One region of the Micromonospora sp. WMMD967 genome, then DNA from elsewhere that is predicted to be linked to it. Evidence: riboswitches for the same ligand, from Rfam matches in the RefSeq annotation. Region 1 holds a riboswitch; the other holds the start of a gene.
What was found. A riboswitch is a leader RNA that binds a small molecule or an ion and turns the genes downstream of it on or off. The one in region 1 is predicted to bind cyclic di-AMP.
Positions count from the first base shown of each region.

Region 2: it holds a riboswitch for cyclic di-AMP, as region 1 does, so the genes downstream of both, O7631_RS15205 (C39 family peptidase) here and O7631_RS20545 (transglycosylase family protein) in region 1, are expected to answer to the same signal.

Region 1 covers NZ_JARUBK010000001.1:4,582,463-4,589,615, forward strand. The annotation lists gene O7631_RS20530 (M28 family peptidase) at 1-991, shown strand, start outside; gene O7631_RS20535 (SDR family oxidoreductase) at 1,056-1,754, opposite strand; gene htpG (molecular chaperone HtpG) at 1,904-3,832, shown strand; cyclic di-AMP (ydaO/yuaA leader) riboswitch at 4,127-4,300, shown strand; gene O7631_RS20545 (transglycosylase family protein) at 4,300-4,974, shown strand; gene O7631_RS20550 (hypothetical protein) at 5,063-5,398, opposite strand; gene dinB (DNA polymerase IV) at 5,522-6,709, opposite strand; gene O7631_RS20560 (VOC family protein) at 6,767-7,153, opposite strand, start outside.
Region 2 covers NZ_JARUBK010000001.1:3,247,843-3,254,995, reverse strand. The annotation lists gene O7631_RS15220 (CDP-glycerol glycerophosphotransferase family protein) at 1-1,015, shown strand, start outside; gene O7631_RS15215 (hypothetical protein) at 1,049-2,305, opposite strand; gene O7631_RS15210 (alpha/beta hydrolase) at 2,414-3,160, opposite strand; gene O7631_RS15205 (C39 family peptidase) at 3,295-4,143, opposite strand; cyclic di-AMP (ydaO/yuaA leader) riboswitch at 4,377-4,518, opposite strand; gene O7631_RS15200 (hypothetical protein) at 4,804-5,574, opposite strand; gene O7631_RS15195 (hypothetical protein) at 5,706-6,092, opposite strand; gene O7631_RS15190 (acyltransferase) at 6,186-7,153, opposite strand, start outside.

The sequences.
Region 1 (7,153 bases):
CCTGGAGAACGCGCTGGTCCTGGCCGCGCAGAACCCGACCATGACGAAGAAGGTCAGGTTCGCCTGGTGGACCGACGAGGAGCAGGGCCTCAACGGCTCCCGCTTCTACGTCAACTCGCTCACCTCCACGCAGCGCGGCTACATCAAGGGTTACTACAACTTCGACATGGTCGGCTCGGTCAACGGCGGCTACTTCATCAACCGGGTCACCTCGACCACGGCGGCGCCGCTGAAGGCGTACTGGGACTCGTTGGGTCTGCAACCCGAGGAGAACGTCGAGGGTCAGGGCCGCTCCGACGACTACTACTTCCAGCAGGCCGGCATCCCCACCTCCGGCTACGCCGCCGGCGCCAGCGCCCGCAAGACCAGCGCCCAGGCGGCCAAGTGGGGCGGCACCGCGAACGCCGCGTACGACCCCTGCTACCACCGGTCCTGCGACACCACCGCCAACGTCAGCGCCACCGTGCTGAACCGGGCGGCCGACGGCGTCGCGTACGCGTTGTGGCAGCTCGCCGTGAGCGGCGGCACCCCGACCTGCACCGGCGGTCAGGTGATCGGGAACGGCGGCTTCGAGAGCGGCAGCACCCCGTGGACCGCGTCCTCCGGCGTGATCACCAATTCCAGCAGCCAGCCTGCGAGGACCGGGTCGTACAAGGCGTGGCTGGGCGGCAACGGCAGCTCCAGCACGGAGAGCCTGTCGCAGTCGGTGACGCTGCCGGCCGGCTGTGCCAGCTACACGCTGTCGTTCTGGCTGCACATCGACACCGCCGAGACCACCGGCTCCACGGCGTACGACCGGCTCACCGTGCAGGTGGGCTCCACCACGCTGGCGACGTACTCGAATCTGAACGCGGCTGCCGGCTACACCCAGCGCAGCTTCAACGTGGCCGGGTTCGCCGGTCAGACGGTCACCCTGAGGTTCACCGGCACCGAGGACTCGTCGTTGCAGACCAGCTTCGTGCTCGACGACGTGGCGTTGCAGGCGAGCTGACCGCGTACGTCGTGCGGGTGGGCCGCCGCCGGTGTTCGCCGGCGGCGGCCCGTCGCGTCGTGGATCAGGGGAGCTGGGGGTAGAGCGCCGCCACGCCGCCGGGGAATCCGGCCTGCACCCGCCGGCTGACGTCGTCGGCGACGATCTCGTACGCGTCGGCCTCGATGCCGTCGACGGTGAGCCGGGCGATCACCGCGGGGTCGGACTTCGGGCCGGTCACATTGGCGGCCATGTCGGTGTCCAGGTAGCCGACGTGCAGGCCGGCGACCCGGACGCCCCGCTCGGCGAGCTGGAGGCGCAGCGCGTTGGTCATCGCCCATTCGGCGGACTTCGCGGCACCGTAGGCGGCGTGCATCGGGAAGTTCACCCAGGACAGCACGGACAGCACGTTGAGGATCGTTCCGCCGCCGTTGCCGGCGATGACCGGCGCGAACGCCCGGACCGTGGACAGGGTGCCGATGTAGTGGGTCTCCAGCTCCAGCCGGACGAGGTCCAGGTCGCCGTCGAGGAGGTCGGTGCGGGTGTCGATACCCGCGTTGTTGACCAGCAGGTTCACGCCGCCGGCACGCTCGGCGGCGGCGGCCACCGAGGCGGGGTCGGTGATGTCCAGGCGCACCGGCGTCACGCCGGGGAGGTCCACGGTGTCCGGGTTGCGCGCGCCGGCGTAGACGGTGGCGCCGCGGGCGAGGAGTTCGGCGGCCAGGTGGCGGCCGAGGCCGCGGTTGGCGCCGGTGACGAGGGCGGTGCTTCCAGAGATCTTCATGGCGGTCACGCTATCCCACCTGACTTCTGTTAACCAAAGTCAGCCATGTCACACCGACGACCCCCTCAATCGGGAATGCGACCCGGACGCGGCGGCACCCCGGCCCGTGACGACTCGTATCCTTTCCGCGAAACCCCGCACGAGCCGAGATGGGAGACGGTGTGAGCAACCAGGCCGAAACGTTGGAGTTCCAGGCCGAGGCGCGTCAGCTCCTCCAGTTGGTGGTCCACTCGATCTATTCGAACAAGGACGTCTTCCTGCGGGAGCTCATCTCGAACGCCTCCGACGCCCTGGACAAGCTGCGGCTGGCCACTCTCGTCGACAAGGACCTCGTCGCCGACACCGACGACCTGCACGTGACGCTCGAGGTCGACAAGGACGCCCGCACCCTCAGCGTGCGGGACAACGGCATCGGGATGACCCGCGACGAGGTCGTCCAGTTGATCGGCACCATCGCCAAGTCGGGCACCGCCGAGCTGCTGCGCCAACTGCGCGAATCCGCCGACGCGCGCGCCTCGCAGGACCTGATCGGCCAGTTCGGCGTCGGCTTCTACGCCGCGTTCATGGTCGCCGACCGGGTCACCCTGGTCACCCGCAAGGCCGGCGAGACCGGCGGCACCCGCTGGGAGTCCACCGGCGAGGGCACGTACTCGATCGAGGCGGTGGACGAGGCCCCGCAGGGCACCACTGTGACCCTGCACCTCAAGCCGGCCGACACCGAGGACAACCTGCACGACTACACCGCCGAGTGGACCGTCCGCGACATCGTCAAGCGATACTCCGACTTCATCGCCTGGCCCATCCGGATGACCGTCGAACGCCCCGGCGCCGACGGCGAGGCCGCCACCAGCGAGGTGCAGACCCTCAACTCCATGAAGGCGCTCTGGGCGCGGCCCCGCGACGAGGTCGACGCCGCCGAGTACAACGAGTTCTACAAGCACGTCAGCCACGACTGGGCCGACCCGCTCGAGGTCGTGCACATGAAGGGCGAGGGCACCTTCGAGTACGAGGCGCTGCTGTTCCTGCCCAGCCACGCACCACTTGACCTGTTCTCCCCCCAGGGTCGCCGAGGCGTCCAGCTCTACGTCAAGCGTGTCTTCATCATGGACGACTGCGAGGCGCTCGTCCCGACCTACCTGCGCTTCGTCAAGGGCGTGGTCGACGCGCACGACCTGTCGCTGAACATCTCCCGGGAGATCCTCCAGCAGGACCGGCAGATCCAGATCGTCCGTCGCCGCCTGGTCAAGAAGATCCTCGCCACCGTCAAGGACCTGAAGGCCAACCACGCCGAGCGCTACCGCACCTTCTGGACCGAGTTCGGCGCGGTGGTCAAGGAAGGGCTGATCGACGACACCGACAACCGGGACACCCTGCTGGACATCCTCTCCGTGGCCTCCACCCACGACGCGACCGAGCCCACCGACCTGGCCGGTTACGTCTCGCGGATGAAGGACGGCCAGACCGACATCTGGTACGCCACCGGTGAGTCCCGGGCCGCCATCGAGAACTCGCCGCACCTGGAGGCCTTCCGGGCCAAGGGTCACGAGGTGCTGCTGCTCACCGACCAGGTCGACGAGGTGTGGGTCGAGCGGGTCGGCGCGTACGACGGCAAGACGCTGCGCTCGATCGCCAAGGGCGAGATCGACCTGGACACCGACGAGGAGAAGCAGCAGGCCGAGGCCGAGCGCGAGCAGCAGCGGCAGGAGTTCGCCGGCCTGCTCGACTGGCTCGGCACCACGCTGACCGACAGCGTCCGGGAGGTCCGCCTGTCGTCGCGACTGACCACCTCACCGGCCTGCGTCGTCGGCGACGCCCACGACCTCACGCCGACCCTGGAGAAGATGTACCGGGCCATGGGGCACGAGGTGCCCCCGACCAAGCGGATCCTGGAGATCAACCCCGGGCACCCGCTGGTCTCCGGGCTGCGTAAGGCCCACGAGCAGGGGAGCGACCAGGCGGCCCTGACCGAGACCGCAGAGCTGCTCTACGGCCTGGCGGTGCTCGCCGAGGGCGGTGAGCTGGCCGACCCGGCCCGCTTCACCCGGACGCTCGCCGATCGGCTGGCGCGCACTCTGTAGACGGTCGACACCCGGCCGGTGGGCCACCCGACCAGGGGACCCGCCGGCCGGTTCGGCGTGCGACGTCGAGCATCCGATCACCAACGGACACGTCGAGTCGCTCGGCGACACACCGTGATCTGGCTGCGCCACGGGCCTGATCGAAACCGGTCCACAGTGCTCTCTGCACAGTGGCCACTCGCCCGCAACCGCTGCGGGTGACGCCCCGCGTAGCCCGGTGAACAACTTCACAGGGGTTGGGCGATCGTCACCGACCGTGCCTAACGTCGGTCGGGTTCGCCACTGCGGACACCACGGCCGGCAACGCCAAATCCTGCCCCCGGCCGTCGGAACCCAGTCACCCGGGCAGGAGCGGGGGACCCACACGTTCCTCGGTGCACGTCACCTCGGGGTGAAGCCGCCACCGTGCGGCCGGGCTCCTCGGCCCGAACCCGACAGCTCACCTCGCCGGCGTGGAGGAAGCTCACATGACGTCAGTTCACACGCCCCGTCATCGACGGGTCACCACCCGCCGCCTCGCCGTCGGCACCCTGGCCGTCGGCGCGGTCACCGGCGCTGTCGCCCTCTTCGGCCCGGCCGCCCCGGCGCAGGCCGGAGTCAACTGGGACGCGATCGCCAAGTGCGAGTCCGGCGGTAACTGGAAGATCAATACCGGCAACGGCTACTTCGGTGGCCTGCAGTTCTCGCAGAGCACCTGGGCCGGTTACGGCGGCAAGAAGTACGCCGCCCGCGCCGATCTGGCCAGCCGAGGCGAGCAGATCGCCATCGCCGAGAAGGTGCTCGCCGGGCAGGGGATCGGTGCCTGGCCGACCTGCGGCAAGAAGGGCGGCTCGTCGGGCGGCTCCGCCACGAAGTCGACGAAGTCCACCGCCAAGTCGACGAAGTCCACCGCCAAGCCCACCGAGCGGCAGGAACGGCAGGAGCGGCCGTCGCGCGGCGAGCAGCCGGCGTCCCGCAACCATGAGCGCACCGCGTCGCCGTCGGGCGGCCAGACGTACCTGGTCCAGCCGGGCGACACCCTGTCGGAGATCGCCGACGCCCACCGGGTGTCCGGCGGCTGGCAGGCGCTGTACGAGCACAACCGGAAGCTGATCGGGGCCGACCCCGGTCTGATCTTCCCGGGTCAGAAGCTCAGCCTCTGACCGACGGCACACGAACGCTCGGCCGGATCACCGGCCGAGCGTTCGTGTGTGCTGCGCTGGTCAGCCCGAGTGCCGGGTCGGGTTCGGGTCACGCCGCCGAGGCGGACGCCTTCGGTGCTCGACGAGGCGCCACCGGGCCGGCGTTACGACCCCAGCGAGAGGCCGGTGCCAGGTCGGTCCCGCCGTCGACGGTCACCTCGACGGAGTCAGACCCGCCGCGGGACAGGCGCAGCGAATGCTCGGCACCCTGACGGGCAGCGCAGGGCCAGGCCTGCCCGGCGCACTGGAGATTGCGGCACTGACCCTCGTCGTCCGGCTCGTGGGCGCTCAACACGTCGATCGCCAGTTGCCAGAGCAGCGGGTCGGTCACGTCGTGCGGGCGCTCGGCGCCGCGGCTCGCTCGGTTGCTGGTGTCGTCGGACATGGTGGGTCCCCCCTTGTCAGGCTGTACCCCTCAAGGGTCACCCGTCGGCCGCCGGCTAAACCGCCGACCTGCTGTGATGTGTCTCCTGTCGCAACTCGCGCGCGGACACCGCACGCAGATCGGTCAATCCGGCAGCAGCGGCATCTCGACACCCGGCTCCCGGCCGAGCAGGACCGCACGGGTGAGCGCCGTCGAGCCGAACCGGTCGCGGACCGCGTCGACCGCGGCGTCCAACTCCGCGCCCGGGTCGCGGTGGAACGGCAACTCCGGCTGCACCGGACTGTCGTCCAGGTTGCCCACCGACACACCGATCAGCGTGACACCACGACTGTCGATCTCCGGCTGCGCCGCCCGCAGCAACGCGCGCGCGGCGGCGAGCAGCGGCGTCGTGTCCGCGGTCGCCTTGCCGATGGTGTGCGAGCGGGTCGCCCGGCTGTAGTCGCCGAAGCGCAGCCGCAGCACCACGGTGCGCCCGGAGCGCCCGGCCGCGCGCATCCGGCGGGTGACCCGGTCGACCAGGCCGGCGAGGATGGCGTCCAGTTCCGCCGGGGCGTGCGGGGTACGGCTCAGCGCGTGTTGGGCACCCATCGAGCCGCGTCGGCGACCGACCTGCACCGCGCGTGGGTCACGGTTGTGCGCCAGGGCGTGCAGGTGCCGGCCGGCACCGGACCCGAGCAGCGACACCAACGCGGCCTCACCGAGCCGGGCGACTTCGCCGACGGTACGGATCCGGTGCTCCCGCAGCTTCGCGGAGGTGACCGGGCCGACGCCCCACAACCGTTCGACCGGAAGGGGGTGCAGGAAAGCCGTCTCGGCGTCCGGTGCGACCACCAGCAGACCGTCGGGTTTCGCCACCCCGCTGGCCACCTTCGCCAGGAACTTCGTGCGGGCCACACCCACCGTGATCGGTAGGTGGACCCGCTCCCGAACCTCCCGACGCAGCCGCGCGGCGATGTCGGCCGGTGGCCCGACCAGCCGCCGCAGGCCACCCACATCGAGGAACGCCTCGTCGATGGAGAGCCCCTCGACCAGCGGAGTGGTCTGCCGGAAGATCTCGAAGACCGCGCGGCTCGCCGCCGTGTACGCCGACATCCGCGGCGGCACCACGATCGCGTCCGGACACAGCCGGCGTGCCTGCTGGCCGCCCATCGCGCTGCGGACGCCCCGCGCCTTCGCCTCGTAGCTGGCCGCGAGGACCACGCCCCCGCCGACGATCACCGGCCGGCCACGCAGGCGTGGATCGTCGCGCTGCTCGACCGACGCGTAGAAGGCGTCCAGGTCGGCGTGCAGGATGCTGGCACCGGGCGACACGTACACATGTTCGCATGGCATCCGGTGATCGCGGCAGTGACCTGGGCGAACGTGGCGTCAGTCGAGACAGAACTCGTTGCCCTCCGGGTCGGCCATGACGAGGTGACCGGCACCCAGCGGGGGAGCGGGCTCGTGGCGACTGAGCCGGGTGGCACCGTGCGCGGCGAGCCGTTCGGCCTCCTTCTCCAGGGCCGCCATCCGTTCGTCACCCTCCAGCCCGGGTGCGGCCCGCACATCGATGTGTACGCGATTCTTGACCTGCTTGGGCTCGGGGACCCGTTGGAAGAACAGGCGCGGTCGCGAGCCCTCGGGGTCGACCACCGCCGACGCGTCGTTGCGGTGCTCCGGCGGCACCCCCATCGCGTCGAGCGCCTGCTCCCAGGACGCGAAGGTCCCGGGCGGGCCCTGCACCTGGTAGCCGAGGGCCTCGGCCCAGAACGCCGC
Region 2 (7,153 bases), 1.3 Mb from region 1:
CATGCTGCGCGAGCCGGAGTTCCTGGCACCGATCGCCGCGGCCACCGACGCTCCGGTGGTCTACTGCCCGACCCTGCGGACCATGGACGAGGCACTGGTGCCGAGCCTGCGGGCCGCGTTCTACGTCAACCACGGGGCGAAGAACAGCCACTGCATCCGCTTCACCCAGCTCACCCACGTGCAGTTGCACCACGGCGACAGCGACAAGGCACCGAGCGCCAACCCGGTGTCCGGGATCTTCGACCGGATCTTCGTGGCCGGGCCGGCCGCGATCGACAGGTACGCCCGCGCGGGGGTGCAGATTCCCGCCGACAAGTTCGTGGTGGTCGGCCGCCCGCAGGTCGAGTCGATCCAGGTACGCCAGGAACCGGCGCGGGGTCTGGCCCATCCCACAGTGCTCTACACCCCCACCTGGACCGGGCACCACGCCGACGCCGACTACTGCTCGCTGCCGGTGGCCGAGCAGCTGCTGCGGCGGCTGCTGGAGCGCGGCGCGACGGTGATCCTGCGGGCCCACCCGTACACGACGCAGAACCCGGCGTCGGCGCGGCAGTTGGGCCGGCTGACCGAGCTGCTGACGGCCGATCGGGCCCGCACCGGCCGGCAGCACGTGTTCGGGTCGGCGGCCCGGGAGCTGAGCCTGACCGAGTGCGTCAACTCCTCCGACGCGTTGGTCTCCGACGTGTCCGGGGTGATCTCGGACTACCTCTACTCCGGCAAGCCGTACGCGGTCACCGACATGGGTGGCGAGGGCGACCGGTTCGTGGAGCGCTTCCCGCTGGCCGGCTCGGGGTACGTGCTGCGCCGCGACCTGTCCAACATGGACGGTGTGCTGACCGACCTGTTGGACACCGACCCGTTGGCCGAGGCGCGGTGGGCCACCCGCCGCCGCTACCTGGGCGACTTCCCCGCCGAGTCGTACGCCGACGCCTTCCTGAACGCCGCCCGCCGCGAGCTGACGTCGGCACCGGACACCGCGGCCGAGCGGTCGCCGCAGCTCTCCCCTCTCGCCTGACCCGGCCCGTCGGGCTGTGCCGGACACTGACAGCTAGCTGAGCCCGAGCCGGTACCCTGCCCTGACCTCGACCCGGACGACCCCGCGAGTGTCGGCCGGCGCAATCCATTCGGCGGTCGTGAGGCCGTCGGCCGACCCGGGGACCGAGCGCACCCAGGGGTGAAGATCCGTCGACGCGACGACGACCTTCACGATCTCCTCGGCGGTCAGCAACGTGGCCCCAAGGTGAGCGACGATCCGCAGCCGTCCGTCGGCCAGGGTCTCGGTGCTGGTGGAATCGATGTCATCGTCTTCGATTCGACAGAGGCCCCGGACCACGGCCCTGGCGTCCGCAACCGGGTTGGTGACGTCGACCACCAGCAGGACACGTACGGCGTCTCGCAAGGCCTCCTCGATCGTGCGGCTCAACTCGGCCTCGTCCGGACCGTCCTCGTCCCGCCCTCGCAGCACCATCTCCCGGGTCTCCACCGGCCGGTCGACCGGTCCCGGGTCGAACGGGTCGATCCCGGTCCGCACGTACAGCGCCTCGACCGCCGGCGCGTCGCCGAGCGGCCGGGTGGTCTCCATCGCCGCCACCATCCACGTTCCCAACGGTGACCTGCGTAGGTGCCCCGTCGGCAACCTGAACTCGGCGGCCACGGCGGCGACACCGGTCCCGAAGGGATCCTGCGGTGACACGTCGACCAGAGGCAGCACCAGGAGCAGGGCCAGACTCCAGACGCCGCCGTCGGTCGCCGACTGCCGCAGGTCGACGGACCACACGTCCGGCCGCCCGAGCAGAGCAAGGCAGCGGACCAGAGCCCTGTCGAGGTCGGGGGCGGTCAGCCGGGCGTGCACCCGGGCCACCACGTCGTCGTCGGACGCCGCAGCCGGCAGTCGTCTGACCCGTCGCCGGACAGGAACGACGGCCTCGTCGGTGGGCAGCCACTTCGGCGGGTCCCACCACTCGCCTTCGGTGTCATCGGCCGCGCAGATAGACACACAGATCGGCGTCACGCCGGCGGTCGTCCGCTCACGACCAGCGGCGAAACCCATCGGGTGACCGGCCGCCGATTCGTCCACCTCGAGATCGCCACGGCTCCACCGGAAGCGCGTCAGCAGTGGCGCGGCCAGGTGACGTACCGCTTCAGCGCCCGAAACGGACGGGACGGACGGCATCAGCGTCAGGTCGACGTCCACCCCGTCGCGGGGCCCGTCGGCTTCGGTGCGGGACGCCACCAGACCCACCGCGCCGAGCGACGCGAGCAGGGACCGGCACCGACGCGCGGCATCGTCGAGTCGAGCGTCCACGACATTCAGGCTCACGGTGACCACAAGGGACGGATCAATAGCAGGCATCCGGCCGAATGTAGGTGTCGAAGGTGCGACCGCACGACCGATATTTCCGGTCGGGACCGCTCAGCGGTACGGGTCGAGCAGCGCCAGTACGGCCGCCGGGTCCTCCACGTGCGCGTTGTGGCCGAGACCGGGCAACGTGGCGACCGGGACCCCGTACTCCTTGAGCTGTTCGTCGCTGACCATCGGGTCGTGTTCCCCGCGCGCCAGCACGACCGGCGCGTCGGTCGCCGCCAGCAGCGCGGCCAGGTCGGGCTCGCCGACGGCGAACGCGGTCGGGTCCATGGCGAGGCGCCACCGGCCGTCGACCTGACGCAGGCCGGCGTCCACCACCGGATGGTCCGGCGGGACCAGGCCGGCCAGGCCGGACACCCGAAGGTAGCGGCGCGCCGCCTCGGCGCGGGTGGCGAACCAGCTGACCGGGCGGGCGGCGAGGTCGGCGGCGCGGGCCAGCTCGTCGGGTGACCAGACGGCCTTGATGCCCAGCCCGACCACGGCGTCCACGGGCGTCCCGGCGGCGCGGGCGGCCAGCGCGAGGCCGACCACCCCACCCAGCGAGTGCCCGAGCACGACGAGCCGGTCACCGGGCGCCAGGCCGCGCGCTATCCGGTCGGCGAACCCCGCAAAGGTGTACGACGGCAGCGGTGCCGCCCAGCCGTGGCCGGCGAGATCCGGCGCCAGCCACCGCCCCGCCCAGCGCTGCTCGAGCAGCGGCGCCCACGGCAACCAGACGTCCCCGGTCGTGCCCATTCCGTGCAGGAGCAGCAGGACCCGCCCACGACCGGCTTGACCACCCGATTCATCCACCACGGCCGCAGTCTCCCACGGTTCACGGCCCGGTACGAGAGTCGACGCCTCCGCAGGACACCGACGGCACCGACGAGAACGCCGCGGGCGTCGGCCCCTCGTGGGGGACGACGCCCGCGGCGGTCAGCGTGCCTGGGTCAGGCGGAGTAGCCCCGGCTGGCGATCCAGTTGGCCAGGTCGATGGTGGTGATCCAGTACGACGGGTCGGCCGCGTTGGCCGAGTCGGCGATCCGGACGGTACGGCCGTTGTCCTTGTAACCCACGACGGCGATGTAGTGACCGCCGCCGTAGGAGTGGTAACCGCCGTTGGTGTCGACGGCGTCGCCGACGACGTTCGCGACCACGCCACGGCCGTCGGTGATGGCCTTGACGACGTCGGCCTGGAGCCGGTCCATCTGGGCCGGGCTGGGGGCGCCGGCGAACATCCGGGTCCGGTACGGGGAGCCCTTCACCTCGGCGTTGAGGACCCGCGTGGTGTCCTCGGCGGAGTTGGTGCCCATCTCGGTGGTGCCCAGCTCAGCGCCGAGTTCCTCCTGGGTGCGGTCGATACCGGCGGCGCTGAGGGCGTTCCGGGTGGCCGCCGGGCCGCAGTTGTAGTACGTGTTCTGCGCCTCGTAGTCGTAGTCCAGCACCTTGGTCGCGGGCGGCTTCGGCGGCGTCGGCTTACGGGTGAGGTCGGGGTTGGCCTTGGCCTTGGCCGCCGGCGACGCGGCGGTGGTGGCCGGAGCGGCGGTGCTCGGCGCGGCGCTGGCCGACGGGGACGCCTCACGCACCTCGCCGCGGGAGGCGGCGACGTCGCTGCGCATCTCGGCGACAGTGGTCGCGGTGCGCTGGCCGGCGGGTGCGTCGTCGGCGGTGGTGAGCAGGGCGCCAGTGGTGGTGGCGATCGCGAGGGCCGCGGCCGAGGCGGCAACGATCTGGTACGGACGCTCGGTGGCGAAACGGCGGAGCTGACGCTGCAGGGTGTGCTTCACGGGGTCCTCCACGGATCGGGGGGAGAGCGGCACACCGGCGACCGGACCGGTATCCGGGCAGGCGCCAGCGCGCGGACCGTGGTCCGCGGATGGTGAACCGCTCAGGGGAACGCCCGGCGTGGCCGGGCGGTTAGGCGATGACCCGGGGGGTCAGCTCACCGTCACTGGACGAATGAGCGGGGGCACCGCTGCGCCGTGGAGGCGAGGGAACAACCGAGGGGTGGAAAGGTGCTGCACGAGGATGGAACTCCTTCCGACACCGCCTACCGGGTTAGCTGACGGATTCGGGCGGGAAGATCGCCCTACCGCGGGCTCTGGCTCGCGGATTCACCCCGGACTTACTGGTGGGTCCCCGGTTCGTTCATCACGATTGAGCGGGTCGGCGCGGCGTCGCCTCTTGCGATCGGTTACCGCACCGGACGGGACGACAGTACTGGCCCGTCCGCACCCCTGCCAAGCCAGCCCCACCTGCGTAAACCTGAAATGGAGCGGCAATTTCTGCGCGTATTGCCGATGACGTGACTCGATGGGACAAGCGGTTACGGTGACGCCTACGGGCGACAACCGGACAGGCCGCCGAGAACGCGGCCAGATTCACCGGAAGATTCGCGCCGATCGTGCCGGACGCCCGAATTCCGGTCGGCGTGACCCGGCTCACGTCACGGATCGGGCTCAACTCGCCCGCGCCGGCCGCCATCGCGCCACGACAGCGGGGCGGAACGCACCGGTCACCGTTCGCCGCGCGGGTAGCGGGTTCGGTCGCAGCCGGGCCGCCGCCGCGCAGCTCTCCGTCGCGAGTGCCCGCGCTGAGTCGGCAGCCAGTTCCGCGTCCCGCCAGGCAGCCCGCTCCCGGGATGCGGCGGCCTGGTAGTCGGCCAGCCGGGTGTCCCGGATCGTCCGGCTGAGCAGCACCTCCTGCTCGACCGGGTGCCGCCGGGGATCCCAGCCGCGCCGGTGCGCGAACACGTCGCCGAGCTGCGCCATGCTCAGGTCACCCCGCCAGTACGCCGTCATCGCGGCCCGGTGCAGGTAGCGCTCGCGGGCGGCGTACTCGGCCGGGGTGTGGGGGGTCTGCGGGGTGGGCAGCGCCCCAGCGCCCGCGAAGCGACGGGCGGCGGTGTCCGCCTCGTCGTACGCGGCCCAGGCCCGTTCCATCTCCTCCTGAGCGGTCAGCCAGTCAGCACGTCGCCGCTGCGCGGTCCGGGCCGCCCCGGTCGCGGCGACAGCCACCTCCTCGGCGTACCGGCGCGTGTCGGCGGCCTCGGCGGCGGCCACCTCACGAGCGGTGAGGGCGGCAGTGCGCGGGGCGTCCGGGGGTGTCTCCCGCTCGGGGCGGGCCACCAGCAGGGCGAGTACGCCCAGGGCCAGCAGGAACAGGGTGGACCAGATGGCGGCGGCCTGCGGCACCTCGGTCACGAACTGGTAGAAGACAGCGGTCTCCATGGTCGGCACCTCGGGAGAGAGCGATGCGATGGGAGCCCCACCGCCACCGGGCCAGGGCAGAGCACGGGCCGGCGGGGCGCGGAGCTGGTGGGTCGACAGGCGCGGCGGGGCGGGACGCTCGTCCCGGTGACTCAGCGCCCGGGTGGTGCCCGGGGTGCCCGGCTGCTCGGGCTGTGGACCAGGGGCAGCCGGTCGGACTCGGCCGCGCGCACCGGCCGCGGGCCGGTCGGTGCGGTGGTCTGGTCGCCGGGCGCAGCCGGTTGCGGGTCGACGGACCCCGCTGGGGAGGACTCCTCGACGGGCTCCCCGGTCGCCGCCTGCGCCTCGTGCACCGCCCCCTGTGCGCAGGTGGACGGGCAGGTCGCCGGGAGTGATCCGAGGCCGAACGGGGTTGGCACGGCGGCCGAGGCCGGGCCCGCGCCGAGCGCCAGGGCCGCGACGACGGCGAGGCTGGTCAGCACCCGCGTCGCCCAGCGCGCCACCCACCACAGCGGACAGGTGAACGCGACCGGAAGCACGACCTCACGCTACCGTCGTGCCGACCTCGACGCACCGACCACGGGCGTGTCGTCGCACGCCGCGCCGAACCCCACTGAGCAGGGTGGACGGTGTCAGCGCGAGTCGACGTACCGTGATGAGTCGTTGGTCTGCCCGCTTTTCCCGGCGGCGTCGGCCGGCGGGCCGTCGGCGGCGGGACCGGCCCCGCGTTGCCGCGGAACGGACGCCGGACGGGCCGGGCGGCGCGGTGCGAGTCGACGCATCATCGGCGTCTCCACGAAGCGGTGCAGCAGCCCGGCGAGGACCAGGTTCACGGCCAGGAAGCCGAGCACCACCGCCGGTCCGCGCCAGCCCGTGAACCCGGCCCCCCAGTCACCGCTCCACCGCAGCACACTCGTCATCACCAGGACGTGGACCAGGTAGAAGGCGAACGAGACCTCCCCGAGCCAGACCAGCGGCCGGGACCGCCACGGGGAGCGCTTGTCCCGCACGTCGGCGTCCGCGGCGGCGGTGATCACCAGGAGGTACGCGACGGCGAGCAGCGTGGTCCACAACTCCGCGCGGATCCACTGCGCGGCCGCCACCCAGGTGCCCACGAAAACCAGGCTGGCGACGGTGAGCCCCGGGCCGCGCCAGAGACCCCGCCGCATCAGCTCGGCCGCCACGGCGCCCAACCAGAACTCCAGCGACCGTACGGGCGGGAAGATCTGGGTGAACCACCACCGGCTCACCTCCGGCACCAACTGCTGGGCCGGCCAGAGCGCGAGGATCAGCAGCGGCAGCGCGACGATCAGCACCCAGAGCAGCTTCGGGTTGGCCCGGCGTAGCAGCGGCAGCGCCAGGGGCAGGCACAGGTAGAAGAAGAACTCGCAGGAGAGCGACCAGCTCACCGTGTTGACGCTGTAGAACCAACCCATCCGCGGGTCCCACGCCTGCAACAGCAGCAGGTTCTCCAGCGCGACCGCCGGCAGGACCGGGTCGGCGAACCACCAGGCGACCAGCAGGGCCGCACCCCACAACACCACGTGGTTCGGGTAGATCTTGGCAACCCGCCGCCGCCAGAAGGTACGCCGGGAGTCGC